Regions from separate parts of the Actinoplanes sp. HUAS TT8 genome, predicted to be linked through region 3. Evidence: riboswitches for the same ligand, from Rfam matches in the RefSeq annotation. Region 3 holds a riboswitch; each other region holds the start of a gene.

Region 1 (6,956 bases), 2.7 Mb from region 3:
GACGAGTTCAGCTGGCTGCGCTTGTGCCCGAGCGCGTCGATCTCGTCGAGGAACAGCACGCACGGGGCGTGGCCGCGCGCCGACTCGAACAGGTCGTGCAGGTTGCGCTCCGAGCTGCCGATCCACATGTTCAGGACGTCGGTGATCGACAGCGAGATGAACGCCGCCCCCATCTCCCCGGCGACGGCCCGCGCCAGGAACGTCTTCCCGCAGCCGGGCGGGCCGTAGAGCAGCAGGCCACCGCGCAGGCTCTTGCCGAACAGGCTGCGCAGTTTCGGGTTGCGCAGCGGGCCGAGGAAGGAGACCTCAAGTCGTTTCTTGACCTCGGTCATGCCCCCGACGTCGGCGAGGGTGACGGTGGAGCGTTCGACGTCGAACGACCGGTCCTCGTGACCGGTCACCGGCTCGTGCTCGTCGCCCGCCTTGGCGAAGCGCGGCGGCACGACGTCGCCGAACTCCTGCTCCATGGCCGCCCAGTCCACGTTCGCGGCCTGCGCCTTCGGCTTCTCCGCGGCCTCGGCCGGTTCCGCCTTCCGAGCGGCCGGCGGCGCCAGCGCGGAGACCATCAGGGCCCGGGCCGCGTCGTTGCCGGGCTCACGGCTCAACACCTGAGCGGCGTGCTCGATCGCCTCGGCGCCCCGGCCGGCGGCGACCAGCAACTCGGCCAGGTGCAGCCGCAACGGCAGGTCGTCAGGGCGGGCCTGCACCGCCGCGGTCAGGCTGTCGATCAAGGCGTCGCTCATGAAACGCGATTATGCCCGCGTTGCCCGTGACGCGACCGCTCGCCCGGCCCCCGGCGGCTCTCAACGCCCGGTCAGCGTGCGGAAGAACGTGATCACGTCGTCGGCGAACAGGTCCGGCACCTCCAGCGCGGCGAAGTGCCCGCCACGAGGGAATTCGGTCCAGTGCCGGACGTCGTACTGCCTCTCCACGAACGGCCGGATCGACTGGGTGATGTCACCCGGCAGGACCGCCACGCCGAGCGGTGCGGTGCAGGTCACCGGCACGTTCACCCCGCTCTCCCGGACCAGCCGGGCGGATGATCCGGCGGTCCGGTGGAACCAGTGATGGGCCACGTCGGCCAGAATCCGGTCGTCCGGCACCGGCGTGGCCGGATCGGACCAGCGGTCGAACTTGTCCGCCCAGAAGGCGAGCAGACCGGTGGGCGAGTCGGTGAACGCGTAGGCCGGCGTCTGCGGGCCGGTGGCGAACTGCATCTGATGCGGATGCCGATTCTTCGCCAGCTCCATGGTCCGGGCCAGCCGTGCCTGATCCGACTCGGACAGCCCCTCCGGAGAACCGGGCGTGGGCAGGTAGTTGACGTGCACGCCGACGACGCTCTCCGGGGCGACACCGGCCAGGTGGCGGGAGATGCCGGACCCCCAGTCGCCGCCCTGCGCCCCGTAGCGCCGATAGCCCAGCTCGCCCATCAGCCGCGCCCACGTCTCGGCGACCCGCCGCTGGCTCCAGCCGCGCCGGGTGGTCGGCCCGGACAGCCCGAAACCGGGAATCGCCGGGACGACGACGTGGAAGTGCTCGGCGAGCCGCCCCACCACGTCCAGGAACTCGACGGTCGAGCCGGGCCAGCCGTGGGTGAGCACGACGGGCAGCGCCTTCGGGTCCGGGTTGCGCAGATGCAGGAAGTGGACGCGGTCGCCATCAACGTCAAAGACGAATTGGGCGTACGAGTTGAGCTCCGCCTCGTGTCCACGCCAGTCGAACCGCTGCCACCGCTCGGCGAGCGCGCGCACCCGGGCCAGGGGAATGCCGTACTCGTCACCGGCGTCGGGCAGCTCGTCGGGCCAGCGGGTGCGCGCCAGCCGGTCGGCCAGGTCGTCGAGGTCGGACTGCGGAAGGTGAAGCCGGAATTCGTTCATAGGGATAACGTTAGTCCGACTAACGTTAATCCGTCCAATGTTATCGTCGACACATGGATCACCTACCCAGCTGGCTGCTCACCCAGACCGCCGCGCACGCCCACCGGCTGGTCGGCGACGGGTTCGCGGCGGCCGGGGCGCGGGGCTATCACCTGCGGCTGCTCGACTCGCTGGCCACCGAGGGGCCGGCCAGTCAGGCCGACCTGGGGCGGCGCACCCTCATCCACCTCAGCGACCTGGTCGGCGCGCTCAACGAACTGGAGACCGGCGGGTTCGTGGTCCGCTCCCCCGACCCGGCCGACCGGCGGCGCAACGTCATCACGATCACCGACGACGGCCGGGCGCGAGCGCGGGAGCTGACCGTCCGGGCCGCTCAGGTGCAGGAGGAGCTACTGGAGCCGCTGTCGCCGGCCGAGCGGGAGCAGCTGGTCACGCTGCTGCGCCGGCTCCTCGACCACCACCGGAGTGTGGGCTCGGTCACGCCGAGCACCGAGGCGGCCCCGAAAATGTCGTAGGCCCCTGGAAGCATCCCGGGTGTCCGATCGACCGGGAAGGGGGCCGCGACGATGGCAGGCGGGGCTTTCACCGCGTACGCGGGAATTCGGGGTGCAAAAAGGCCGCCCCCGGCGAACCGGAAGCGGCCTTTCTACCGTGAGTGGGCTCAGCCCGGCCGGCGATAGCCGGCGATGGGACCGCGGTCGATGGTGGCCATCCGCACGAAGTCGCCCGTGTGCGGTGCGTGCACCACCATGCCCTTACCGATGTAAATGGCGACATGGTGCACGTCGGAGTAGTAGAAGACCAGGTCACCTGGCTTCAACTCGCTCCGGCTGACCGATTTGCCCTCGGTCCACTGATCCTTCGTGTAGTGCTCGAGGTGCACACCGACGGCCGCCCAGGCCGCTTTCGTCAGGCCTGAGCAGTCGTAGCTGTTCGGGCCCTCGGAACCGAAGACGTAAGGCTTGCCGACGAGGTCGCACGCCCTCTGCGCCGCGCGGCCGCCCTTGTCGTTGGTGTACTCGGCCGGGCACAGCCCGGTCTTGTACGGCCCGTCGTCCGACCCGTCGTACGACGTCTGTCGCAGCTTCTGAAGGGAGGCGATCTGTTTCTCGATCGCCGTCTTCTTGGTCTTGAGGTCGGTGTCCCGGGTGGCGATCTCGGTGGCCAGGGCGTCCACCTTGGCCTTGTCAGCGGCGTACTTGTCGCGGAGCTTCACGACGTCGCTGACCGAGGCCTGCCGGTTGGCGGCCAGCTGCTCGAGAAGGGACAGCTTCTCGGTCAGGCTGGTCGGCGAACCGCTCAGGATCGCGCCGACGGCGGTCGGCGGACCCTGCATGTAGGCATCAGTCGCCATGTTGCGCACTTCGCCCAGAGCCGCGTCGACCTTCTTCTGCAGCGGCGCGAGCGTCGTGCTCAGCTGCTTCTGCTGTTTCTGCAGCTTGAGCAGCTTCCCGTGCACGTCGTTGAAGTCCTCGATGACGGGCTCGAGCTCGTTCCACTGCTTGTCGATCTGGGATTCGACGTCCGACGTCGGATCGGCATGGGCGACGGCAGGTCCGTTGACAACAAACCCGGCAGCGATGACGGCGCAGAGCAGACCGCGCAGCACACCCCGCGCGCCTATCCGTTTCACGTAGGTGCGTTGTCCTTTCTTCCACTCGGCCGCCGACCGGGTTAGCTGACGGGTTCGGGCGGGAAGCACGCCCGGCCGCGAGGTCACGGCTTCACCCCGGAGGAACCTGGGTCCCCGGCTCGCCTCGCGGCGATTAGGCGGTGGCTCGTCAGATCGGCCGGTTGGACGATGGGGGGCTGCCGAACCGGGGACCACCGTACTCGGATCATGCGGGCAAATGAAGCGCGCCTCGACGATGAAACTACCCGCACTTCCTCCGGCACTCACAGTGAGCGGAACGGCCACGCGTCCAGGGCTTGCGCCAGCCAGGGCACGATCAGGATCACCGTGGGTAACACCAGCAGGCCGGTCGCGGCGATTCCGGCGACCACCGACAGACCGGTCGAACGGGGTGCCGGTCCGGCAAGACGGTCAAGCCGGCGACGGCGGGATTCACCCGCCGGGTCGGCCGGCGCCTCCTCCGCGAGGGGGACGGCGTCCGACAACCGGGCCAGCGCGGCGCGCAGCGGGGCCGGGCCCGTGCGGCGGCGGGCGGCGTCGTCGGAGACCATCTCCAGCAGCAGATGCACCGCGTCGAGCGGCGCCCGGGACCGCAGCGGGCGCGGCACCGCCTGATAGAACGCGGTGAACGACTCCATCACCAGCTCGTGCCGGTGCCGCAGGTGCGCCTGCTCGTGGGCGAGCACCGCGTCCACCTGCTCCCGGTCCAGGATCCGCAGCACCGCGTCGCTGAGCACGACCCGCGGCTCGCGGCCGGGCACGCAGTAGGCCAGGGGCAGCGCGCCGTCGAGTACCCGGACCTCGCCACCGCCCAGCTCCTGGTGACGTTCCGCGCGGTCGAGCAGGTCGGCCAGCATCCGGTGCCGCTCGCGCCGGGCCCTCGCCCGTACCGAAACCTTGATCAGGGAGATCAGCAGACGGATCACGATCGTGGCCGCCACCGCCAGGGAGAAGACCAGGGACGCGACCACCCACGGATGGTCGGCGCCGGCCGCCCGGGTCAACTCCTCGGGCGCGGCCAGCACCACGCCGAGCGCGCACAGCACCCCGGCGAGGGTGAGCGCCTGCCAGAGCAGGACGGCGGCCACCGGCGCACGGTCGGGCCAGCGGGCGCCGGCCAGGATGCCCGGGACGACCAGCGAGAGGGTCAGCCCGAGGGCTCCTAGAAGAAGTGCGGTCACGTCTCTTTCGGTGTGGCGTCCAGGGCGGCTCGGATCGCGCCGGGGGGCAGCTGACCGAGGAAGTATGCCAGCGCGGCGTCCTGATCGGGAGTGCCGTTGAGCGCGTCGAACATCAGAGCGGCGGTCATCTCCTCGCGGGACTGCGCGGGGGCGTACTTGTAGGCGCGGTCCTCCATCGTCCGGACGACGAGTTTCTTCTTCGCCAGCCGGTCGAGCACGGTCATCACCGTCGTGTACGCCAGATCACGGTCGGCGAGTATGCCGAGATAGACCTGCCGGACCGTCAAAGGGACATGAGACGCCCACAACTGGTCCATGACCTCACGTTCGAGACCGCCAAGTGCCATGTGACCCATCCTACTAGGGCCGGTCGTACTACGTCTCGTAGTATCTACTACGAAGAGTCGTAGAGGGGGACACCCGATGGACGTGCTCGACCTGACCCGGCTGCAGTTCGCGGTCGTGACGATCTATCACTACCTGTTCGTGCCGCTGTCGATCAGCCTGTCCGCGGTCGCCGCCGGGCTGCACCTGACCTGGATGCGCACCGGCTCCGAGCGGTTCCTGAGCCTGACCAAGTTCGTCGGCAAGCTGCTGATCGTCACGTTCGCGGTCGGCGTGGTCACCGGCCTCGTGCAGGAATTCCAGTTCGGGCTCGGCTGGAGCGCGTTCGCCAAGTTCTACGGCGACGTGTTCGGCCCGACCCTGGCGATCGAGGGGATGCTCGCGTTCTTCCTGGAGGCGACGTTCCTCGCGCTGTGGTACTTCGGGTGGGGACGCCTGCCCCGGAAGCTGCACGCGGCCACGATCGTGGTCGTCGCGGTCGGGACACTGCTGTCGGCGTACATAATCCTGGCCGCTAATTCCTTCATGCAGAACCCGGTGGCCTATGCGCTGGACCCGGTGACCGGCCGGGCCCATCTGACCAGCTTCGGGGAATTGCTCACCAACGAGGTCGTGCTCGCGGCGTTCCCGCACACCATGGCCGGGGCCGCGATGGCCGGCGGCGGCCTGCTCCTGGCCATCGGGGTGTGGCGGGTCACGGCCGACGCCGCGTTCCGCACGCTCGCCCGCCTCGGCGCGTGGCTGATGCTGATCGGCGGGGCGATGACCGCGATCACCGGCGACCACCTGGGCAAGGTCATGACCGCGGTGCAGCCGATGAAGATGGCCGCCGCCGAGGCGCTCTACGAGACGACCACCGGCGCGCCGTTCTCGGTGTTCGCGATCGGCAAGCTCGGGCACGAGAAGCCGTTCCTCACCGTCGAGATCCCGCACCTGCTGTCGTTCCTGGGCACCGGCTCGTTCGGCGGGACCGTGCAGGGCATCGACGACCTCCAGGCGCAGTACGTGGCTCAGTACGGTCCCGGCAGCTACGTACCGATGATCCCGGTGGCCTTCTGGACGTTCCGGTTGATGATCGGCGCCGGGGTGGCCGGGATGGCCCTCGCGGCCTACTACCTCTGGGCCTCGTCCGCCTCGCGCCGCTTCCGGATCCCGCTGCTCCCCGCGTTCCTGCAGATGGGGGCCGGTGTTCCCGGCTGGATCAAGCGGATCCTGCTGCTCTCGCCGCTGCTGCCGGCCGCCGCCAACACGTTCGGCTGGGTCTTCACCGAGACGGCCCGGCAACCGTGGCTCGCGTTCGGGATCTCCAAGGTCGCCGACGGCATTTCACCGGGATTGACCAGCGCCGAAGTCATCGCGTCACTTGCCGGGTTCACGCTGATCTACGGACTCCTGGCCATCGCCTGGTACAAGCTCGTCGTCCACCTGTCACGGCAGCCACTCGTCTCGGAGACCGCCGAGAAGTCGCCCGCGGTTGAGCCGGCCCCGGCCTACTAGGAGCTTCCTCCCATGATCACCTTCTGGTTCGCGATCCTCGTCCTCGCCTGGGTGCTCTACTTCGTCCTCGAGGGCTTCGACTTCGGCGTCGGGCTGCTCGCCCCGTTCCTCGGGCGCGACGAGCACGAGCGCGGCGCGGCCATCCGCACGATCGGCCCGTTCTGGGACGGCAACGAGGTGTGGCTGGTCGCCGCGATCGGCGTCACGTTCGCCGCCTTCCCCGACTGGTACGCGGTGCTGCTCTCCGCGCTCTACCTGCCGATGGTCGGCATCCTCCTGCTGCTCGCGGTGCGCGGCGTCGCCCTGGAGTTCCGCGGCAAACACGACTCACCGGCCTGGCGCCGCCGCTGCGACTGGCTCCTCTCCGGATCGTCGGCCGGCGTGGTGCTGCTCTGGGGCGCCGAACTCGGCATCTTCGTCCAC
Region 2 (6,956 bases), 910 kb from region 3:
CGTGGCGTGCCGCAGTGTGGCCGATGGTCCCGTTCGGCCGGCGCGGCCGGGTCGGACGCGATCAATTCGATGTTCGCGTTTGTTTCAGGCCTGTCGGCGACCGGTCGATGCTGCACGTGAACCCCAAGGGCGAACAAGCCGTAATACCGGGTGTCCGCACCAGGGTGACGAGCATCGCGGCGCCCAGGTGATGCCCGTCGCTGTGGACGATGAGAGGCCGATGGTGTTATGAGGCGCGGTACGGGTATCCGTCTATCCGCAAGACGGTCGCAGAGAGATCGCGCTCAGCTACCGCGCACTGGGCTCTCAGGTAAGACCCAGGCATTCGTGACACTTTCGATCAGCCGGCAGGAATCAGCGCAGGCAGCCATTTGTTGTGTAGATGTCAGCAACCGCAATGCACGAGCTGCGGACGTTACGGGAGAGGGCTGATGGACGCAGGTATTGCCCGTAACAGGGTTAGTGACGGCAATGAGGGGACCGTGGGCAACGTGGAGAAGAACACCGTGATGCGTACCGACCAGGTTGCCGAGGAGCGCGACCTCGTCGGAGTCTACCTGCACGAAATCTCCCGGACGCCGCTGTTGGACGCCGCGCGTGAGGTCGAGCTCTCCAAGTCGATCGAGGCGGGCCTCTACGCCGAGCACCTGCTCGAGCAGGGCGAGGCGCGTCGTGGCATCAGCCGGGAAGAGCTCGAGCGGATCGTCGCCGAGGGCAGCAAGGCAAAAGACCTGTTCATCCGGGCCAACCTTCGGCTGGTCGTCTCCATCGCCCGCCGCTACGTGCGCTCCGGCATGCCGATGCTCGACCTGATCCAGGAGGGCAACACCGGCCTGGTCCGCGCCGTCGAGAAGTTCGACTACGAGCGCGGCTACAAGTTCTCGACGTACGCGACGTGGTGGGTCCGCCAGGCCATCAGCCGGGCGATCGCCCAGCAGGAGCGCACCGTGCGCCTCCCCGTGCACCTGGTCGAGGACGTCAACCGGATGCGTAACGTCACCCGCCAGCTCGTCCGCGAGCTCGGCGGCGACCCGGAGCCGGAGCAGATCGCGGCCGCCCTGGGCGTGACCGTGGAGCGGGTCAACGAGCTGACCCGCTGGGCCCAGGACACCGTGTCCCTGGACACCCCGGTCGGCGACGACGGCGACACCAACCTCGGTGACCTGGTCGCCGACAGCGACGCCCCGTCGCCCGAGGAGATCGTGCTGAGCGCACTGGAGCGCCAGCGCATCGAGGGCCTGCTGAACCACCTGGACGACCGCTCGGCCGGCATCATGCGGGCGCGGTACGGCCTGGAGGACGGCCGCGAGCACTCGCTGACCGAGGTGGCCTCGCGCTTCTCGCTCAGCCGGGAGCGGATCCGCCAGCTGGAGATCCAGGCGCTGGGCCGGCTGCGTGAGCTGGCCCGGGCCGAGGGCCTGCAGGCCGCCTGATCCACCGACAGAACTTCTGATCGACCGACAGCACGAAGAAGGCCGGTACCCCCGAGGGGCACCGGCCTTCTGCTTGTCCGCGGTGTTACAGAACCCGGCCGTATCCGTCCGGGGTCATGATGTTGATGCTGCGATGCAGGACGTCCCGCCCGGCCGACGGCGCGTCGATGATCATGCCGTCGCCGACGTAGATCGCCACGTGCCCGCCGCTGCGGTAGTACACCAGGTCACCGGGCTGGAGCTTGCTCTTGTCGGTGAAGAACTGGGCGTACGGTTTGTTCTTCTGCTGCGCGGCGCTGTGCGGCAGCGTGTGGCCGGCCTTGGCCCACGCGGCCATGGTCAGACCCGAGCAGTCGTACGAGTTCGGGCCGGCGTCGCCGAAACCGTACGGCTTGCCGATCTGCTTGAACGCGAAGGTCACCGCGACACCGGCGTCACCCGAGATGGTGGGGATGGGACCGGTGTAGGACCCCGAGTTCTCGGTGGCGCTGCCGTAGAGGTCCTCACGCATGTCGTACAGCTTCTTGAGGTCCTTCTTGATCTTCGTGGTCTGGGCGTCCAGCTCCTTGGACTGCAGCGTCTGCTTGGTCTGCTGCGTCTTGAGAGCCGTCTGCCGGTCCGTGAAGGTCTGCGTGGTCTCGGTGAAGGCGTCGATGTCCTGCTGGTTCGACCGGCTGAGCTGCTCGAGGTAGCTCATCCGCTGCAGGAGATCCTTCTGGTTGCTGCTGAGCAGGATCTCCGCCGGCCCGACCGGTCCCGTCATGTACGACGAGGTGGCGATCTTCTGCATGCGGGCGGAGGCCTGGGTGAGCGCCGCCTGGGCGGGCTTCAGCGAGGCGTTCAGCTTGGTGATGTCGCCCTGGGTCTTCTTCAGGGCGATCTTGCTGTTGTTGTATGCCTCGGTGACGTCCTCGAGCTTGTTGGAAGCGGTGGTGATCTGCTTCTCCAGCTCGGCCTTGGACGGGGCCGCGTGCGCGGCGGTAGCTCCCGACGTGGTGATCGCCAACGCGGTCAGCGCGACCACCAGCGCCCGGAGCCTGGTACGGGGGTGTGGCACTGGTCAGGGGCCCTTCTTCCGCTTCTGGCCGCCTACCGGGTTAGCTGACGGGTTCGGGCTCGGAAGACTGGCCCTACCGCTCACAACGCGGATTCACCCCAGGAAGTGGTTCCCCGGTTCGCGGCGGCACCGGCCCGGGGGATGGGCCGAGCGCCGCCCATGATTCGGCGGCGTTGGCCGGCGCCACGGCAGGTTTGTGGCTGCGGACCGAACCAACCGCATCAACTTATCGGGGTAGAAAACAAAATCAAGTACTGGCCGAGTGAAATTTGGCAATAGTCGGTCTTGCGAACTTAATCCCGATAACCGGCTGTCATTCGGCCCGCGCTGAGCGTTATTTAGATGAGCTTTTCAGCGGGCGGCGGCGAGTTCCGCATTCGGAACCCAGCGGCGCGTGACCCGGCGCTCGGCCCAGAACGAGAAGAACGGAATGGTGCCCGCGAGCATCACGATGATCATCCGGCGGAACGGCCAGCGCGCCCGGCGCGACAGGTCGAACGTGAGGAGCAGATAGATCATGTAGAGGAAGCCGTGCAGCGGGCCGATCACCGCGACCACCGTGTCGTTGTCGCCGATGTACTTCAGCGGCATGCCGACCAGCACGAGAACGACCAGGAACACGCCGACGATCCAGGCGATGATCCGATAGCGGGTGAGGGCGCCCTGCACGGGGGGATCTCCTTATTTCTTGGCGGTGCGGTAATCGGCCGGGCGGGCGCCGGGGTGCTCGGCCAGCCAGGCCAGATAGTCGTTGTAGGCCTGAAGCTCGGAGTCGGACTCGGCCGACGCGGCCGGCCGCACGGCGACCCGGACCGGGCGGCCCAGGGTGACCGGCGCCTGCGGATCGTGGACCACGGGCTCCTCGACGGCGGGCTCCTCGCCCGCCGGGTCGGACTTGCGGCGGAACAGCTGGATCTCCCGGATCCAGATGAACACCACGAAACCGGCGAAGACCGGCCACTCGAACATGTAACCCCAGCTGAGGGAGTTGCCCCCGGTCGCCCGGCTGAACTGCCACCACCCGAGCCCCAGACAACCCGCGGTCAGCACCAGCGCCAGGACGTGCCGGGCGATCCACGCCGGAGTCCACAGCCCTTTCATGCCCACGAGACTACCGGCGGGTTTGGTGATCGCCCGCACGGGCAAGCGTCAACACACGGACCTCGAATCGCAAGCGGAGGCGCACCATGGCGGACGCTCGATCCTCGACCGGCGCGACAGCCGACTTCGGCACCGGCGTCGACCCCGCGGTACTGGCCGACGACGACCTGTTCCGCGAACTGGCCAGCCTGCATCGAACCCGGCTGGAGACGCTGCGCCACGGGCCGGACGCGGCGCTGGAGAACCACTTCCGGCGCACCGCGGAACTGGAGACCGAGTACATGGCCCGCTTCCCCGGGCGCGAGGTCGACCCGGAAAGGCTCACCCAGGCGTTCTGACCCTCGCCTCGCCGAAGGGACCCCCCCACACATGTCCACCCTGCAGGAGAAGGCCGCCGCGGTGGCCCGCGCCTACGCGCCCCACGACCACCGGCCGCTCGGCGGCTACCTGGCCGCGATGGGGGCGTTCGGCGCACTCGCGGCCAGCCTGGCCGCGGCCGCCCGGCTCACCGGCCGGCCCGTCCCCGAACGCCCGGCCGTCGCCGACGTGGTGCTGATCTCCCTGGCCACCCACAAGCTCAGCCGCCTGATCGCCAAGGACTCGGTGACCAGCCCGCTGCGGGCGCCGTTCACCCGCTACACCGAGCCGGCCGGGGCGGCCGAGCTCAACGAGGAGGTCAGGGACTCCGGCAGCGGCCTCAAGCACGGCATCGGCGAACTCATCACCTGCCCGTTCTGCCTGGCCGCGTGGGTGGCCACCGGGCTCACCGGCGGGCTCGTGCTGGCCCCCCGGCTGACCCGGCTGGTGGCCACCGCGCTGACCGCCACCGCCGCCTCGGACTTCCTGCAGATGGCCTACTCCATAGCGAAGGAGAAGGCCGAGTGACGAGCGTTTGACTGTTAGTCAGGTCACAATCACTGCCGGAATCAGGGGCGGGTGCCGAAGGTTATCTACGGATGCCGGTGTGCCCAGTGTCCCCGGGCCTCACCCATCGCCTGCATGGAATACCGTTCGGCTGGAGCCATGCTGAGCCACTCGCCGCGAGGCGACCTGCACACCGGCATCTACTTCGTTCGGCCCCCGGGAACTCCCGGGGGCCGAAACTGTATTCAGGCGCCGATCGGGTTTAAACGGACAACACCCCCCGATCGGGGCACCGAACCGAGCCGTCTCCGGATCGACATGGCAGTATCCGTCGGGTGTCAGTACCGCAACGTCGCGTACCGGCCGCGCAGCGCGGCACCCGGATCCGCCGTCGCACCACCTCCGGTGGGGTGACCGCCCCCGGCCAGGCCCGCCGGCTCGTCGCCGCGGGCCGCCCCCGGCACACCAGCGCCGCCCTGCTCGGCGTCCACGGGCCCCACCCGGTCGAACTGGCCGGGCTGCTGCACGAGGTCACCGTGCGGATCCTGACCGCCGACACGGTCGCCCAGGCCCTCGACCGGCTCGCCGCGCTGGCCGCCGGCGCGCTGCCCGGCACCGTCCGCTGCACGGTCGCCCTGATCACCGAAGGTGGCCCGGTCACCGTCGCCGCCGCCGGCACCGCCGGCGAGACCTCCGACACTTTGCAGTACGCCGAGGGCAACGGCCCCGGCCTCGAAGCCGCCCGCACCCGCACCCTCATCACATCGGCCGACCTCGGCGCCGACGACCGCTGGCCGGAACTGGCCCGGGCCGCCCGCGCCGACGGGATCGGAGCAGTCGTCGCCGTCCCGCTCGACGTCCGGCGGCACGCGGTCGGCGCGCTCAGCATCAGCCTGGGCCGGCGCGGCGAAGCCGGCCCGGACCTGCTGCTCACCGCCATGGCCATCGCCGGCCAGGCCGAAGTGCTGCTCGGCGAACTGCACCGGCGCGAAGCCCTGACCGAAGGCGCGGCCGTCGACCGGGCGGTCGGCGTGATCATCGCGCAGCGGGGCTGCGGCGTGCAGGAGGCCTACCGGATCCTGCACGACTCGGCCCAGCGGCTCGGCCTGGACCGGATGACGGTCGCGGAACGCCTGGTCGCCGCAGCGGCCCGGGACCGTCAAACGAGTTCGTAGGTTATCCACACCAGCGGGTTGTCCACAGGCCATCCACATGATCTTGGCCGTCGGCGGGACAATGGTCGTGGGCTGCCCCCTCGGGAGGGTGGGGGCTGATTTTTTTCGGGGGAGGCCTCGGGAGGGTTACTTCGTGACCTCTTGGATGACCTCGAACTCCAGGAGGCTGGCGCCGGTGGCGACCGGCTTGGCGCGCTCGCCGGAGTGGGCGGCCTTGGCGCTGCCCTGGGACCAGTTCTGGAAGGCCTCCTCGGACTCCCACTTCGTGTAGACGAAGTAGCGGTTGTCGCCGGCGACCGGGCGCAGCAGCTCGAAGGCGAGGAAGCCGGGCTCGTTCTCGACCGCGCCGTGGCGGGCGGCGAAGCGCTTCTCCAGCTCGGGGCCGGCGCCTTCGGGGACCTCAATCGCGTTGATCTTCACAACAGCCATGAACCCACTGTGCCAGACGGCCGGGGCGCGCGGTTTCGCCTCGCGGGCTCGTGCCTCGCGCTTCGGCCTTGCGGGCTCGTGCCTTGCGGGCTCTTGCCTTGCGCTTTGGCCTCGCGCGCACTCGCCTCGCGCGGCTTCGCCCCGGGGGACCACTCGCCCCGCACGGTGTCGCCCCGCACGGTGTCGCACCGCACGGTGTCGCCCCGGGCTCACGCGCCTCGCGCGGTTTCGCCTCGCGCGGCTAGTGGTTGACGTTGGCGTCGGGCCGGTGGCGTGCGGCGGTGAGAAATCGCGGATGGCAGGGAAGTGGCGGCCGGCGTGTGGCGGCAACGGTCGGCGGCCGGCCCGGGGCGTCGGCGGTGCGGGCGCGGCAACGGTCGGCGGCCGGCCTGTGGCGTCGGCGGTGCGGGGTGGCAGCGCCGGCTTGGGTGGCGCGTGGGTGAGTGGGCGGGCGGCGGGCGGCTTGGGGTGGGTGGACGGGAAGGGCTTGAGACGACGGGGGTACGGGCAGGCGCCCGTACCCCCGCAATTGTCTTTTTTCAGTGACCGGGAGCCTCGCTGGCGGCCTTGACCCCCGCGTGGTTGTCGCCGCCGTCGGCGGCGTTTTCGGCCTTGGCGGCGTCGTCGGCGCGCTGCTGCTGGGCGGAGCGCATGGAGAGCGGGATCTCCGGCAGGAAGAAGACCGCGACCAGGCCGACGAGCATGATGAAGAACGCCATCAGGTAGACGACGTGGACGCTGTCCGAGAAGCCGACCTTGAACGGGTGGGCGACGACGTCGGTCAGCTTGTTGATGAACGACGTGTCGCTGAGCCCGCCGCCGCCCTTGGCCTGCGCCAGCAGCTGCTGCTGGCCCGGGTCGGAGGCGGCCTTGAGGAATTCCGGGTCCTTGGCGGCG
Region 3 (6,956 bases):
GAAACGCCCGATCGGGTCGAAGGGCCTGACCGGGCCGGGTTATGACGGGCACACGTTCTGGGACGCCGAAACATTCGTGCTCCCGGCGTTGACCTATACGCAGCCGTCGGCGGCGGCGGATGTGCTGCGGTGGCGGCACTCGACCCTGGATCTGGCGCGGGAGCGCGCGCAAACGTTGGGGTTGCAGGGGGCGGCGTTCCCGTGGCGCACGATCCGTGGTCAGGAGTGTTCGGGGTATTGGCCGGCGGGGACGGCGGGTTTCCACATCGGCGCGGATATTGCTGATGCGGTGCGCCGGTATGTGCAGGCCACCGGGGACTACGACTTCGAGCGTGAGTGTGGTCTGGAGTTGTTGGTGGAGACGGCCCGGTTGTGGCGGTCGCTGGGGCACCACGATCGGCACGGCCGGTTCCACATCGACGGGGTGACCGGCCCGGACGAGTACACGGCGATCGTGAACGACAACATCTACACCAACCTGATGGCCCAGCAGAACCTGATGACCGCCGTGGACGCCTGCAAACGGCACCCGGACCTGGCCCGCCGCTTCGGTGTGGACGACGAGGAAGCCGCGTCGTGGCGGGATGCGGCGGCGGCGGTGCACATCCCGTACGACAAGGAACTGGGTGTGCATCAGCAGTGCGAAGGCTTCACCCGGTTGGAGGAGTGGGACTTCGAGAACACCCCGCCGGAGGGGTATCCGCTGCTGCTGAACTACCCGTACTTCGACCTGTACCGCAAGCAGGTCGTCAAGCAGGCCGACATGGTGATGGCCATGTACATCCGGGGTGACGCGTTCACCCCGGAGGAGAAGGTCCGCAACTTCGCCTACTACGACGCCCGCACCGTCCGCGACTCGTCGTTGTCGGCGTGTATCCAGGCGGTGATGGCAGCCGAGACCGGGCACCTCGAACTGGCCCACGACTATCTGGGCGAGGCCGCCCTGATGGACCTGCACGACCTGCACCAGAACGCCCGCGACGGCGTCCACGTCGCGTCCCTCGCCGGATCCTGGATCGCCCTGGTCGCCGGCCTCGGCGGCATGCGCGACTTCAACGGACAACTCGCGTTCGCACCGCGACTGCCCAGCCGGATCAACAACCTCGACTTCTCGCTGCTCTGGCACGGCCTGCGCCTACGAGTCAACGTCACCGCCGACGAGGTCACCTACTCGCTGCGCAACGGCGGCGGCTCGGCCCGACTCACCCTGCTGCACCACGGCAAAGAAATCGAAGTGACCCAGGTCCGCCCGGTGACCATGCCGATTCCGTCGGCCGGTCCGGTCGGTCCCTCGCCGACGCAGCCCGCGGGCCGCGCTCCGGTCCGCCGGGCCACCCCGCATCCATGATTTCTTCGCGTACGGCGTGAAAAAAGCCCCCGGTCCACGCGGACCGGGGGCTTTCTCGTGCTGTCGTCGAGCGCTACAGCAGCGACACGTGCACGTGGTCGGTGTGGTCGCTCGGACCGTGGTAGGCGTGCCAGTTGCCGGTCGCCGGGAACCAGATCTGCTTGTACCAGATCACGTAGTAGATCCCGAGCCGGTCGGCGTTGCGTACCAGGAACGCGGTGAGGTCGTTCCCATACCGCATCATGTCGTCGTTGTGCGCCACCGAGAAGCCGCTGTTCTGCAGGGACCAGTCGCAGGCCCGGCCCTTGGGATGCTCGAACGGACCGCCGTTGCGATGGCAGCCGACGAACCGGTTGAACCCGGCCTTCTTCACCTCCTGATAGAGGTGCAGGGTGCGCTTGGTGATGCAGCCGTCGGTCGTCGGGTCGTCCTGGTTGCAGGACTCCGGCGAGAAGCCGCCCTCGGAGTTGCGCGGTGCCGGCGCCGCGACCTTGGAGACCGCGTCGACGAAACCGTTGGTGATCGTCTTGTTGATGCCGGTCCCGCCGCCGAGCAGTTCGAGCTGGCCCTCGGCCGAGTCGTGCTGCTTCTGCTGGATCGTGAGCTGGGTCTTCTGGTTCTTGACCTCGGCGTCGATCTTCGCCTTGCTGTCGTTGATCGTCGCCAGCGCCGTGTTCAGCTCGTTCAGCTTCGCGTCGTGAAGCTTGTTGATCTCCTCCAGGGAGACCGCCTTGGCGATGAAGTCGGACGAGTCGTTGGCCTGGAGCAGGAAGCTCAGGCTGTTCAGCGTGCCGAACTCGTACTGCTGCCGGGCGATCGCGTTGACCTCGGGGATCAGCGCGTCCCGCGTCTTCTCGGCAGCGGCCTTCTTGACGTTCAGAGCGGCCTGGTTCTTCACCGAGGTCGCGTAGGCGGCCTTGGCGTTGACGAACCGGCGGTTGGTCGTCTCGAGTTGCGCGGAGAGGTCATCGCTGTCGTCACCCTCCGCGGGGGTCGACGAGCTGCCGCTGGGTGCGGCCTGTGCCGGCGTGACCGGTGCCACGAACATCGCGGTGGCGGCCACAAGCGGCGCCAGGGCAAGTATCAGCCACCGGCGGGGACGTGCGGTCATCAACAATCCTTCCTAGTCACCGCCGACCGAGTTAGCTGACGGGTTCGGGACGGAAGCTATCCCTACCGCATTACGCGGATTCACCCCAACTACCTGGTTCCCCGGCTCACCTTTCGGCGATTGGGCGGCGGCCTGCCGGCAACTCGGGGGCGGTGCCGTCCTGGCAGGACCGGCGGCCAGTTTACCTGAGATATCACGCGGTATCAGGACCGGAGAAACCGTCAAAACCGTTACCTGTTAACGACTTTCCGTAATGGTGTCACCAGTGGTGACCGGGCCGTAGCAATGGGTACGAGAACTGTCGATTCCTCGATCGAGTGGGTATGGTCGGTCCCGGTTCCCATCCAGGGAACCGCCGCCTAATCGCAACAACGAGCGAGCCGGGGATCCACGTTTCCTCCGGGGTGAATCCGCGACAGCGGTAGGGATTTCCTTCGTCCCGAACCCGTCAGCTAACCCGGCCGGCGGCCGACGGAAGGAAACAAGCCAGTGCAGCATGTGACTGCGCGGCGACGATGGGTGGCGGTTCTCGCGCTGCTGGTCGCCGCATGCGCGATAGTCGGCGCCGGCGCGCCGGCCTCCGCGGCACCCCGGCCCCTCGCCGCCCCCGGGGAGTCCGGCGACGACGGTGAGGGCGGTTCCAAGTCCCTGCTCGACAAACTCGACGAGGCCTCCAAGGGTTACGTCACGGCCAAGACCAAACTGCAGACGTCCAAGACGCAGCAGACCAAGCTGGCCGCGACGCTCAAAGAGCTCGACGCCGCGATCGGCCCCCAGCAGAAATCCCTGAACATGTACGCCGTGCAGGCCTACACGATGGGCCGGCTCGGGCCGCTGAGCGCGCTGCTCAGCGCCGACACCACCGAAGGCTTCCTGGACCGGGCCCAGCTGCTGACCACCGTGGCCGAGCGGCAGAACCAGGCCGTCTCCGACCTGCGGACCACCCGGGACAATCAGGTCAAGGCCAAGACCGCGATCGACGCGACCATCGTCGACCAGCAGCGGCAGGTGAACGTGATGGCCGCCCGCAAGACGCAGGCCGAGCAGGCGCTCAAGGAAGCGAACCAGGGCAGCGACTCCGGTGACGACTCGGGCAGCTCCGGCGGCAGCACGGACGCGTCCAAGCCCTCCGGCAGCCTCTCCGGCGGCTGCACCGTGGATGATCCGACCACCACCGGCTGCATCACCCCGCGCCTGAACTTCGCGTTGAAGCAGGCCCAGGCGGCCGGCTTCAACCACTACGTGGCCTGCTTCCGGCATCAGAACAGCGGGGAACACCCGAAGGGCCGGGCCTGCGACTTCGCCGCCGACAAGGGCGGCTTCGGCGGGGTGGCGACCGGCAGCAGCAAGACGTACGGCACGAACCTGGCCAACTACTTCATCCACAACGCGGACACGCTCGGCGTGCTCTACGTGATCTGGTTCAAACGGATCTGGCTGCCGAGCAGCGGCTGGAAGTCCTACTCGGGTGCGGGCGGGACGCCGTCGACCGACCATACGAATCACGTACATCTGTCAGTGACCTGATACGCAAGAAGCCCGGGCCGACGGCCCGGGCTTCTTGCTTCGTCGTGAGGACCTACTTCTTCATGTAGGTCTCGTACTCCTTGAGCACTTCCTCGGTGTCGCCGTCGGCGCGGATCTCGCCGGACTCCAGCCAGATCACCCGCTCGCAGGTGTCCCGGATCGACTGCTCGCTGTGGCTGACCAGGAACACCGTGCCGGCGTCCTTGCGCAGCTCGCGGACCCGCGCCTCGCTGCGGCGGCGGAACTTGGCGTCACCGGTGGCCAGCGCCTCGTCGATCAGCAGCACGTCGTGCTTCTTGGCCGCGGCGATCGCGAAGCGCAGCCGGGCCCCCATGCCGGACGAGTACGTCCGCATCGGCAGCGAGGCGAAGTCGCCGCGCTCGTTGATGCCGGAGAACTCGATGATCGAGGCCGCCTTCTCCTTGACCTCGGCCGGGCTCATGCCCATGGCCAGGCAGCCCAGCTCGACGTTGCGCTCGCCGGACAGGTCGTTCATCAGGGCGGCGTTGACGCCCAGCAGCGACGGCTGGCCGGAGGCGTAGATCGCGCCCTGGGCCACCGGCAGCAGACCGGCGACCGCGCGCAGCAGGGTCGACTTGCCCGAGCCGTTGCTGCCGATCAGGCCGATCGCCTCACCCTTGTAGGCGACGAAGCTGACGCCCTTGACCGCGTGCACCTCGCGCACGTTGGCCGAGTTGGTCTTGGTCACGAGCCGCTTGAGAGCCGAGAGCGGGCTGACCTGGTTCGCCCCGATCGCTCCGACGATCTTGTAGACGATGTGCGCGTTGTCCGCGATGACGGTCGGGACCTTCTCGATGTCAGCCACGGCCGTAGCCCTTCTCTCCGCGCCAGAAGTAGAGGAAGCCGCCGATGCTCACGACCACGGCCCAGATGGCGGCCTCGGTCCACAGGAGCTGCGGGCTGCCGGCCAGCTTGACGTTCTCCATCAGCGAGTGCCGGTAGAGCTCGATGAAGACCAGCATCGGGTTCGCCTCGATCAGGTGCAGCTTCCATCCGTGCAGGTGATCGGTGAACCGGGTGACCGGGTAGAGCACGGCCGACGCGTACATCCAGAAGCGCATGATGAACGGGATCAGCTGCTTGATGTCGCGCATCTTGGAACCCAGCCGGGCGAAGAAGAGCGCCAGGCCGACGTTGAACAGCGACTGCAGCAGCAGCGCCGGGAGGACCAGCAGCCACGTCAGGTCGGGCCGCTCACCGGTGAAGAGCACGATGACCAGCAGCACACCGAGCGCGGTGACGAAGTTGCGGATCTCCACCAGGGCGGTCGACAGGGGCAGGCTGCCCCGCGGGAAGTGCAGCGCCCGGATCAGGCCGAGGTTTCCGGTGATCGCGTTGGCGCCCTGACCGACGATGGTCTGCGAGAAACCGAACACGAAAACACCGATACAGAGGTACGCGATGAAGTTCGTGCTGTTCGCGCCGGTGCCGATGATGACACCGAAGATGATGTAGTACACGAACGCGTTCAGGGCCGGGGTGAGAACCTGCCACAGCGTGCCCAGGTGCGTCGTGCCCAGCGCGGAGACCGTCTTGGCCTTGGCGTGCGCGGTGATGAAGTGCCGGTAACCCCACAACTGGGTGAGGTACTCCAACGGTCCGACCAGCCGTCCGGAAGAGGTGAGGCCGTGCCGCTGCGCGAGTTCCTTGAGCGGAATCGCGGGAGCGGTATCGGCAACCGCTGTCTCTGGCATGGGGTGGTGCTCCGATCTCGTCTGCCGGTACGAGGCGGCGGACTCCGGTGATTCGCCTTCAAGCACAGGTAGAAGCATGACAGGCGTCCGCCGACGCCGATGGAACGGGTTCGTATCGACGTCGGAGGGAACGGTATCCGACGTCGCGGCGGGACGCAACCGTTACGTCGTAGCGCTATAGTCACCGTGTGGCGACAGTGAAGCGCGCACCGGCCGGAGCGGCGGTGCTCCGAAATGACATCACCGTGGCGATTCGTAACGCGGTCATGAGCGAGCTGGCAGAGGTCGGTTACGGCCGTCTGTCCATCGAAGCCGTGGCCCGCCGTGCCGGAGTCGGCAAAACGGCGATCTACCGGCGGTGGAGCAACAAGCTGGAGATGGTACTTGAGATCATCACCGATGTCGCCGGGCGGAAGGTGCCGGTGCCCGACACCGGCAGTTTCGCCGGCGACCTCGACCTGCTGATGATGATCGTCAGCCGGGCGCTGCAGCATCGGGTCGCGTCGCAGATCATCCCCGACCTGATGGCCGAGGCCGCCCGCAACCCGCAGATCGCCGAGACCCTGCAACGGGTGCTCCGGCTCCACCAGCAGTCGGTCGGGGAGAAGCTGGTCGGCCAGGCGATCACCCGTGGTGAGCTGCCCGAAGGCACCGATCCGGACGTCGCGGTGGACCTGATCCTCGGCCCGCTGTACTGGCGTCTCGCGGTGTCCCGGCAGCCGGTCACCGACGACTACCTGGAGAAGCTGGCGGCGGCCGTGCTCGGCTCGCTGAAGGGGGGATCGGCCACCTAGGTCGCTCCTCAGACGCAACTACGACATTCCTCGCGGTGGCCGACGTGCGGGCCGAACGAAATGGGCATGCACTCCAGCCCCCCGCACGTCGACACCACGATCCTGGACGCCGCCGCGATGCTCGCCATCGCCATGGGCCGCACCTCCGACATGTCGCTCGGCATGGCCCCGAAGCGCCCCGAGGTGATCACCGGGGCGGCGGTCGTGGGCGCGTGGCGCAGCCCCGACGGCGCGATCAAACTGCAGATCAAGACCGATGGGACGTACGACGGTGAGGTCGCCGGCCGGCGCAAGCGACCGCACGGGACGTACCGGATCGACGGCGCCTCGGTCGTGCTGCACGACGACACGTCCGGGCTGAAGACGCCGGTCACGCTCGTGCACGAGGGCGAGCTGGAGATGGCCGGGCACCGGCTGCTCCCGGAATAGCCGCGGCTCCTTCTCCTCGCCCCCGAGGTCAG
Region 4 (6,956 bases), 1.5 Mb from region 3:
CCTACGGCAGCCGCTGGGAGCCCATCGTCGGCGAGGCCCTGCGCATCCGCTGCGGCGGCTCACCCCGTTTCCGTAACCCGCTTCGTCGTCGGGCCGAGATGCTGGCTTTCCTGACCCGAGCCCTCACCCACTGACCACACCGCCCGGCCCGCGCGCCGGGCAGGAATGGGCTGAGGCTGGCGGAGAGACTGGGCGTGCGCTGGAGCACGGGTGGGCTCTACGAGAGGTGCCGCGGGTGGGCTCTACGGGAAGTGCCGCGGGAGGCTCGGCGGGAAATGCTGCGGGCAGGCTCGGCGGGCGGGCCCGGCGGAAGTGCGGGTGGAGCTTGTGGGCCGGCTGGGCCGGCGTCAGGCGGGGGTGACGGCGCGGCGGGCGCTCTGGCGCCAGCGGATGACGATCGCGGTGGAGAGGATGAAGCTGATGATCGCCGGGGCGACCGTGATCGGGCTCATCTTTCCGGGGGCGACGACCGCGGCACCGATCACGGCGTAGGTGACCGTGGACGGGATGGCGGCGATCGTGGTGCCCAGCAGGTAACGCTTGCGGCAGACGCTGGTGGTGCCGTAGGCGTAGCCGACCAGGCCGAACGGGGCCAGCGGCAGGAAACGGACCAGGAGGACGGCGGCGAGACCGCGGCGGTTCAGCCAGCCGTCCAGGCGGGCCAGGCGACCGCCGGCCTTGGCCTGCAGGACGCCGCGGCCGGCCCAGCGGCCCAGGTAGTAGGTGGCGGTGGCGGCGATCACGGCGGCCGCCAGTGCGGCGATCGCGCCGGTGGCGGCACCCAGCAGGGCGCCGCAGGCGACGGTGACCGCGGTGCGCGGGACCAGGACCGACAACAGGAGACCGCCGAGGACGGCGACCGCGACGGCGGCGCCGGGGCCCAGGGCGACGACCGCGTCGCCGATCTCCCGCATCGGGAGCAGGGCGGCCGCCGCGGCGAGACCACCGATCGCGGCCGTGAGCAGCCCGAACCGGATGAACCGGTGCTTGCGGCTCATCGGCGTCTTCTCGACCTCGGCCGGGTCGGCCACCGAGGCGGCGGCAACGGCACCGGCCGCAACCGCACCGGCCGGCTGAGCAGCTGCCGCGGCCGGGTCGAGAACCGCGGCCGGGTCGAGCGCGGTGGCCGAGGCCTGAGCCGGGCCGGCCGGGGACGGGGCCTGGTCGAGGAGGGCCGTGGCGGTGGGCCGGCTGAGCGGCGCAGCCTGAGAGTCCCCGGGACGTGTGCCCGTGGAGTGATCAGGTTTGTCGGTCATGCAGGCCTACCGCCCCAACTGTCGTCGGTTCAGGACAAGGTCGTTCCGGTTGTTCCGCGCCCGTCTTCGTCGTCGTATGGCCCTCAGGCCGGTAGCCCGGCGGAGAGCCGTTCGCCCCGGAGCCGTTCGGCCCAGGAGTCGTCGAGGGGCGCAAGCCTATCCGCGCCGGTGGACCAACGGAGTAGCAGATCGGCTAGCGCTGGGTTGCGAGACAACGCCGGACCGTGACTGTAGGTTCCGATGATCTTGCCGGCCCACGCCCCCTCGGTCTGGCCGTCGTTGCCGATGCCCCCGGTCACCCGGGCCAGCGGTGCGGCGTGTGCGCCCAGGTGGGTGCGGCCGCCGTGGTTCTCGAAACCGGTCAGCGGGGGCAGGCCGAGCCGCGGGTCGATGTCGCCCCGCAGTTCGCCGACCGCCCGGGTCTCACCCCGGTCGGACGTGATGTCGAGCAGCCCCAGGCCCGAACATTTCGTCCCCTTGGCGAAGAACGAGTGACCGAAAAGCTGGTAACCGGCACAGATGGCCAGAACCGAGGCGCCCTGGGCCACCGCCCGGTGCAGACCGCCGTCGGTGATCAGCCGCTGGGCGGCGAGGGCCTGCGGGCCGTCCTCACCGCCGCCGATCAGGTAGATGTCGGCGGTGGTGGGCATCTGCATGTCCGAGCGGACCTCGTAGGTCTCCACCGGGATGCCGCGAGCGGCCGCCCGGTGCGCCAGGATCAGCATGTTGCCCCGGTCGCCGTAGGTCGACAGCAGATCGGGGTAGATCCACACGATCCGCAGCGTGCTGTCGTTCATGCTCGAGACCTCTGTTTCCCGGTGCGGAACTGCTCAGTTGACACGGTCGAGTCCCGCTCGGATGTCCTGGAACGCCGTGTAGTTGGCGATCACCTCGAGACGGCCCGGCGGCACCTGCGCCAGCGCCTCGTCGAAGGTGTGTACGTGCTGGAACGGAACCTGGTTCACCTGGAGGCGGACGGCCAGGTCGAACGCCCGGTCGCCGGTGATCAGCACCGGACGGTCCCGCAGCGGGGCGAAGTCGACATCCCACAGCCAGGACGTGTCCAGCCCGTCGGGGTCCCGCGCGTTGATCGAGAGCAGGGTCGGCGCCTGGTCGGCCATGTCGAACGCTTCGAGCCAGCTCGCCGGGTTCTTCGCCAGGAGCAGGCGGATGTTGCGCCCGTCGCGGTCGACCTGCGCATACCGCCCGGCGATGGACGTCACCCGGGAGAGCCGGGGCAGCGCCTCGATCGGACGAACGCCGAACTCACCGGCGACCGCGAGCGCGGTGGCCGCGTTACCCAGATTGACCTTGCCCGGCAGCTGCAGCTTGACCAGGTGCCAGTCGCCGCGCGGGTCGATGACGCCGTCCTCCTCCACCACCCACTGGGGGGTGGGGCGGCGCAGCGGGCAGCCGGTGCACCACCAGTCGCCGTTGGCCCGCTCGATCGGATGGCCGCTCTCCGGGCAGACGAACGAGTCGTCGTGCCAGCGCTGGCCGGCGCTGAACCAGGTGCTCTGCGGGCTGGAGCTCGCGGCCCAGACGACCATCGGGTCGTCCGCGTTGGCCACCACCCGGATCTCGGGGTGGCCGGCCAGCGCGGTCTTCCACAGCTGCGCCATCATCGCCACCTCCTTCGCCCGGTCCAGCTGGTCGCGGGAGAGGTTGAGCAGCGCGACCACCTTGGGGCGGGTGGCCTGGATCACCTGCGGCAGGTAGTGCTCGTCGGTCTCCAGCACCGCGAACGGGGTGTGCCCCTCCTTGGCCAGCGCCGAGGTGTGGCCGGTGGGCATGTTCGCCCCGTACCCGTTGGTGGCGACCCGGCCGAGCACCCCGAGCGCGGCCGCGGTGAGCCGTGTCGTGGTGGTCTTGCCGTTGGTGCCGGAGACCAGCGCGACGGCGCGGCCGGACGCGAGGTGGGCCAGGAGGTCGGGGTCGATCTTGAGGCCGATCCAGCCGCCGATCACCGAACCGTCGCCGCGACCCGCGGCCCTGGAGAGCGCGGCCGCGGTCTTCGACGCGGTGGTCGCGACTATGGCCCGTAATGGCATCTTCCCGTCCGTCACGCCAGCGAGGGTACCGGACCCGGGGGTTACGTCGAGTTGCCGGAAGGCCTGGATCACCGGACCGGTCCGGGTGGGCCGTACGGCTTACCCCGTTTGCGCCGCTGCCTAACGATTCGCGGCCACCAATGGGTTACCACCTGAGAAATTGTGTGTTCTGGTTCACTGGGGACGATCAACTTTGCGTGTTCAGGTGAGTTCGTAGAGTCACGGCATTTGTCTCGCGGAGATAACAAACCGGACACAGGCCAATGTGCCAACTACTTAGAGTGACGATTTCGCACCTGACGATCATGAGGGAATTCAGGTACCAAGGATTCCGCCGGCGGCAACCGCTCGCCGGTCGCGCTCAACCGGTTCACGCCGAGCCCTGCCCCGGACCGGTGGACGCGACCATGTGAAGTACCAGAAAGCTGACCAGGCATTCGGGGGCAGGGACGGGGAACCCAGATTTCCGGTCCGGACCCGCGTCGTCCCACCCGACGGCGCATCAGGTCCCGGACCTTGGGGTGAAGCCACCGCGGTGGCCGGGCAAGCCTTCCCGCCCGAACCCGACAGCTAACCTCGCAGGCGTGCCGGAGGGATTTCCTAACCGTGCACGAGCACAGTTCGGGCCGCCACCGCGCGGTCCGCAATCGGCGCCTCACCGGCGCCACCACCGCCGCGCTGTCCCTGGGTCTTTGCCTGTGTGCCGGCCAGTTGCTGGCATCGGCACCCGCCCTGGCAGCGACCACGACGACCCCGGTCATCTCCACCACGGCGGCGAAGGCGGCCGCCAAGGTGAAGCCCACCCTGACCACCCGGGTCAGCGTTCGCACCATCGCGTGGGGCAACAGCACCAGGATCACCGCCAAGGCCGTCGACCCGCGGACCGGCAAGGCGGCCAAGGGCACCATCCGGCTGCAGGCCTACGTCAACGGCAAGTGGGTTCTCTACGCGAAGAAGACCGTTCCCAGCAGTGGTACGGTCACCTTCTCCACCTCGCCGAAGACGACCATCTGGCTGCGGACGCTCTTCACCGGCGCCGGGTACACCTCGACGTCCCACCAGGCGAAGATCACCGTGAAGACCAGCGGTGCCAAGGTCCTCGCCGAGGCGAAGAAGCACACCGGCGCGCTGTACAAGTTCGCCGCGGCCGGGCCGAGCCGGTTCGACTGCTCGGGCTTCACCCAGTACGTCTACAAGAAGGCGGCCGGGAAGAAGCTGCCGCACAAGGCGGACGGCCAGCAGGACTACGGCAAGGCGGTCAGCAAGTCGAGCAAGAAGGTCGGCGACCTGATCATCTTCCGGTCCGGGTCGTACGGGTACCACGCCGGCATCTACGCCGGTGGCGGCTACATGTACGACTCCCCGCACACCGGGGCCCGGGTCGGCAAGCACAAGATCTACGGCAGTAACTACGTCGTACGTCGTCTGACGGCGTGACGTCGTCCGCCGGGCTCGTCGGCGGGATCCGGCTGCTGGGGATCTCGGTCGATGCGAGTGCTCGGCGGACAGCACCAAGTAAGTAAGGAAGCACCGCCAGTGGGGCGTGACCCGATCCGGGTCACGCCCCACTGGCGTTCGTGCTGTCCGGAGGTGGTCCGCGGCGGCGGGAGAGTCGCGGGGGCGGGGGAGTCGCGGGGGCGGGGGAGTCGCGGGGGCGGGGGAGTCGCGGGGGCGGGGGAGTCGCGGGGGCGAGGGAGTCGCGGGGGCGAGAGAGCCGCGGGGGCGGGGGAGTCGCGACGGTGGGCGGGCCGCGGGCGGCGGGGGAGCCGCGGGGATCGGCGCCCGGTGGCCGGGGCGGGCCGCGCGGATCGGCGCCCGGGGTCGCGCGGTGAGAGGGGCCACAGGGGCCGGAGGTGCTTGTGGAGGCTCGGGACGGTCCACATTCGGCCGCCCGGAGGCTCCACTTTCCTCCCCGGGGGGCCTCCACTTTCCTCCCCGCGGCGCGGGCGACCACTCCACCGACGAGGTTTTGACCGTTTTGCGCCGGACTTATCGACCCTCGTGCGCCTGATGTCGGAAACCGGACCTGGTGGATCATGCTGAACCCCTCCACTTCGACCCACCCCCTGTGAACTGGGATTACGTCCGCGAAAACAGTTCGCGAGCAGCCGCTTTCGGGTTGCAGGTGGAGGGAAGTGGAGTAGAGTGGGGCCCAGTGGCAGGACCGAGGAATCCGACCGAGAGCCTGCCGGCCCGAGTTGACAGACGGCCCGCTTCCTCCGCGAAGGAGCGGCTGTCCCGGCAAAGGGGTGGGGGCCGATGTTCCTCGGCACGCACACCCCTCGGCTGGACGAGAAGGGCCGGCTGATCCTCCCGGCGAAATTCCGCGACGAGTTGGCGGGAGGTGTCGTGATCACGAAGGGGCAGGAGCGCTGTCTTTACGTGTTCCCGATGCCGGAGTTCACTCGTCTCGCCGGTCAGTTGCGCGAGGCGCCGGTGACCAACAAGGCCGCCCGGGCTTACAGCCGGGTGTTCTTCGCCAGCGCGCACGACGAGGTCCCCGACAAACAGGGCCGGGTCACCATCCCCGCACACCTGCGGGAGTACGCGAGTCTCGGCCGGGATCTCGTGGTGATCGGGGCCAGCACCAGGGTCGAGATCTGGGACAAGCAGTCCTGGGACGACTACCTCTCGGCGAGCGAGGAAGAGTTCGCCGACATCGAGGAGGGGGTGCTGCCCGGCGGACTGTAGGGCGTGGCACTCGGTGGGCCGCTGGGAGTGCGGTCCGGACGCCACTGCTGCCGTACTGCGAGATCTCCAGCCGCTCCCGCTCCTGGCGCCTCTTCCCCGGCGCCAGGCGCGTGTCCGGCGCCGGGTCACACCGGCGTGCGGGACAGAGCGGATGGGGATCTGGCGGTACGGACGGGCGCCGGGCCGGCACGGACAGCTTTTCAGGTAACAACCGAGTGATACGCGAACGGGTGGGTCAATGGGGGTCGACATGGGGGAGCCGCGCGGCACGCACGTTCCGGTGCTGCTGGAACGCTGCCTCGAGCTGCTCGGCCCGGCTCTGGCCCGGCCCGGCGCGGTGCACGTCGACTTCACGCTGGGCCTGGGCGGCCACGCCGAGGCGGTCCTGGAGCGCTTCCCGGACGCCGTCCTGATCGGACTGGACCGGGACACCGAGGCGCTCGCCCACTCGCGGCACCGCCTGGAGCGGTTCGCCGGGCGGATCCACCTGGTGCACGCGGTCTACCACGAGCTGCCCCGGGTGCTCGCCGAGCTGGAGATCCCGGCGATCGACAGCGGCCTGTTCGACCTCGGCGTCTCCTCGTTGCAGTTGGACGAGGCCGACCGCGGTTTCGCCTACGCGCAGGACGCTCCGCTGGACATGCGCATGGACCAGTCCCGCGGAATGACCGCGGAAGAGGTCGTCAACACGTACGAGCCGGGTGAGCTGGTGCGCATCCTCCGGCAGTACGGCGAGGAGAAGTTCGCCCCGCGGGTCGTCTCGTTGATCGTGCGGGAGCGGGCGAAGGCCCGGATCGTCTCGACCGCCCGGCTGGCGGAGCTCATTAAAGACGCTATTCCGGCCGCCGCGCGGCGAACGGGTGGAAATCCCGCGAAAAGGTCGTTCCAGGCACTACGCATTGAGGTCAACGGCGAGCTCGACGTGCTCGAATCGGCGGTTCCCGCTGCTTTGGACGCG

Evidence for each region. Region 3 has a riboswitch for cyclic di-AMP ahead of ACSHV8_RS39360 (coiled-coil domain-containing protein). Riboswitches for the same ligand answer to the same signal wherever they lie in the genome.
Region 1: linked by a shared signal. The riboswitch ahead of ACSHV8_RS27390 (NlpC/P60 family protein) and the one ahead of ACSHV8_RS39360 (coiled-coil domain-containing protein) in region 3 are both predicted to bind cyclic di-AMP.
Region 2: linked by a shared signal. The riboswitch ahead of ACSHV8_RS35175 (NlpC/P60 family protein) and the one ahead of ACSHV8_RS39360 (coiled-coil domain-containing protein) in region 3 are both predicted to bind cyclic di-AMP.
Region 4: linked by a shared signal. The riboswitch ahead of ACSHV8_RS32525 (C40 family peptidase) and the one ahead of ACSHV8_RS39360 (coiled-coil domain-containing protein) in region 3 are both predicted to bind cyclic di-AMP.

The regions. Positions count from the first base shown of each region.
Region 1 covers NZ_CP195646.1:6,107,524-6,114,479, forward strand. The annotation lists gene ACSHV8_RS27375 (tetratricopeptide repeat protein) at 1-743, opposite strand, end outside; gene ACSHV8_RS27380 (epoxide hydrolase family protein) at 804-1,877, opposite strand; gene ACSHV8_RS27385 (MarR family winged helix-turn-helix transcriptional regulator) at 1,931-2,392, shown strand; gene ACSHV8_RS27390 (NlpC/P60 family protein) at 2,539-3,510, opposite strand; cyclic di-AMP (ydaO/yuaA leader) riboswitch at 3,526-3,660, opposite strand; gene ACSHV8_RS27395 (M56 family metallopeptidase) at 3,774-4,691, opposite strand; gene ACSHV8_RS27400 (BlaI/MecI/CopY family transcriptional regulator) at 4,688-5,038, opposite strand; gene ACSHV8_RS27405 (cytochrome ubiquinol oxidase subunit I) at 5,115-6,533, shown strand; gene cydB (cytochrome d ubiquinol oxidase subunit II) at 6,546-6,956, shown strand, end outside.
Region 2 covers NZ_CP195646.1:7,941,591-7,948,546, reverse strand. The annotation lists gene ACSHV8_RS35180 (sigma-70 family RNA polymerase sigma factor) at 432-1,433, shown strand; gene ACSHV8_RS35175 (NlpC/P60 family protein) at 1,519-2,490, opposite strand; cyclic di-AMP (ydaO/yuaA leader) riboswitch at 2,505-2,640, opposite strand; gene ACSHV8_RS35170 (DUF3817 domain-containing protein) at 2,842-3,159, opposite strand; gene ACSHV8_RS35165 (hypothetical protein) at 3,172-3,591, opposite strand; gene ACSHV8_RS35160 (DUF6158 family protein) at 3,678-3,929, shown strand; gene ACSHV8_RS35155 (DUF1360 domain-containing protein) at 3,961-4,476, shown strand; gene ACSHV8_RS35150 (ANTAR domain-containing protein) at 4,791-5,630, shown strand; gene ACSHV8_RS35145 (antibiotic biosynthesis monooxygenase family protein) at 5,757-6,059, opposite strand; gene ACSHV8_RS35140 (MDR family MFS transporter) at 6,599-6,956, opposite strand, start outside.
Region 3 covers NZ_CP195646.1:8,852,967-8,859,922, reverse strand. The annotation lists gene ACSHV8_RS39370 (glycoside hydrolase family 65 protein) at 1-1,348, shown strand, start outside; gene ACSHV8_RS39365 (coiled-coil domain-containing protein) at 1,422-2,459, opposite strand; cyclic di-AMP (ydaO/yuaA leader) riboswitch at 2,465-2,596, opposite strand; cyclic di-AMP (ydaO/yuaA leader) riboswitch at 2,806-2,942, shown strand; gene ACSHV8_RS39360 (coiled-coil domain-containing protein) at 2,949-3,986, shown strand; gene ACSHV8_RS39355 (ABC transporter ATP-binding protein) at 4,039-4,812, opposite strand; gene ACSHV8_RS39350 (ABC transporter permease) at 4,805-5,701, opposite strand; gene ACSHV8_RS39345 (TetR/AcrR family transcriptional regulator) at 5,890-6,495, shown strand; gene ACSHV8_RS39340 (Atu4866 domain-containing protein) at 6,562-6,924, shown strand.
Region 4 covers NZ_CP195646.1:7,372,592-7,379,547, reverse strand. The annotation lists gene ACSHV8_RS32545 (nucleotidyltransferase domain-containing protein) at 1-134, shown strand, start outside; gene ACSHV8_RS32540 (TVP38/TMEM64 family protein) at 348-1,256, opposite strand; gene ACSHV8_RS32535 (type 1 glutamine amidotransferase) at 1,340-2,053, opposite strand; gene ACSHV8_RS32530 (MurT ligase domain-containing protein) at 2,087-3,307, opposite strand; cyclic di-AMP (ydaO/yuaA leader) riboswitch at 3,721-3,907, shown strand; gene ACSHV8_RS32525 (C40 family peptidase) at 3,914-4,744, shown strand; gene mraZ (division/cell wall cluster transcriptional repressor MraZ) at 5,567-5,998, shown strand; gene rsmH (16S rRNA (cytosine(1402)-N(4))-methyltransferase RsmH) at 6,237-6,956, shown strand, end outside.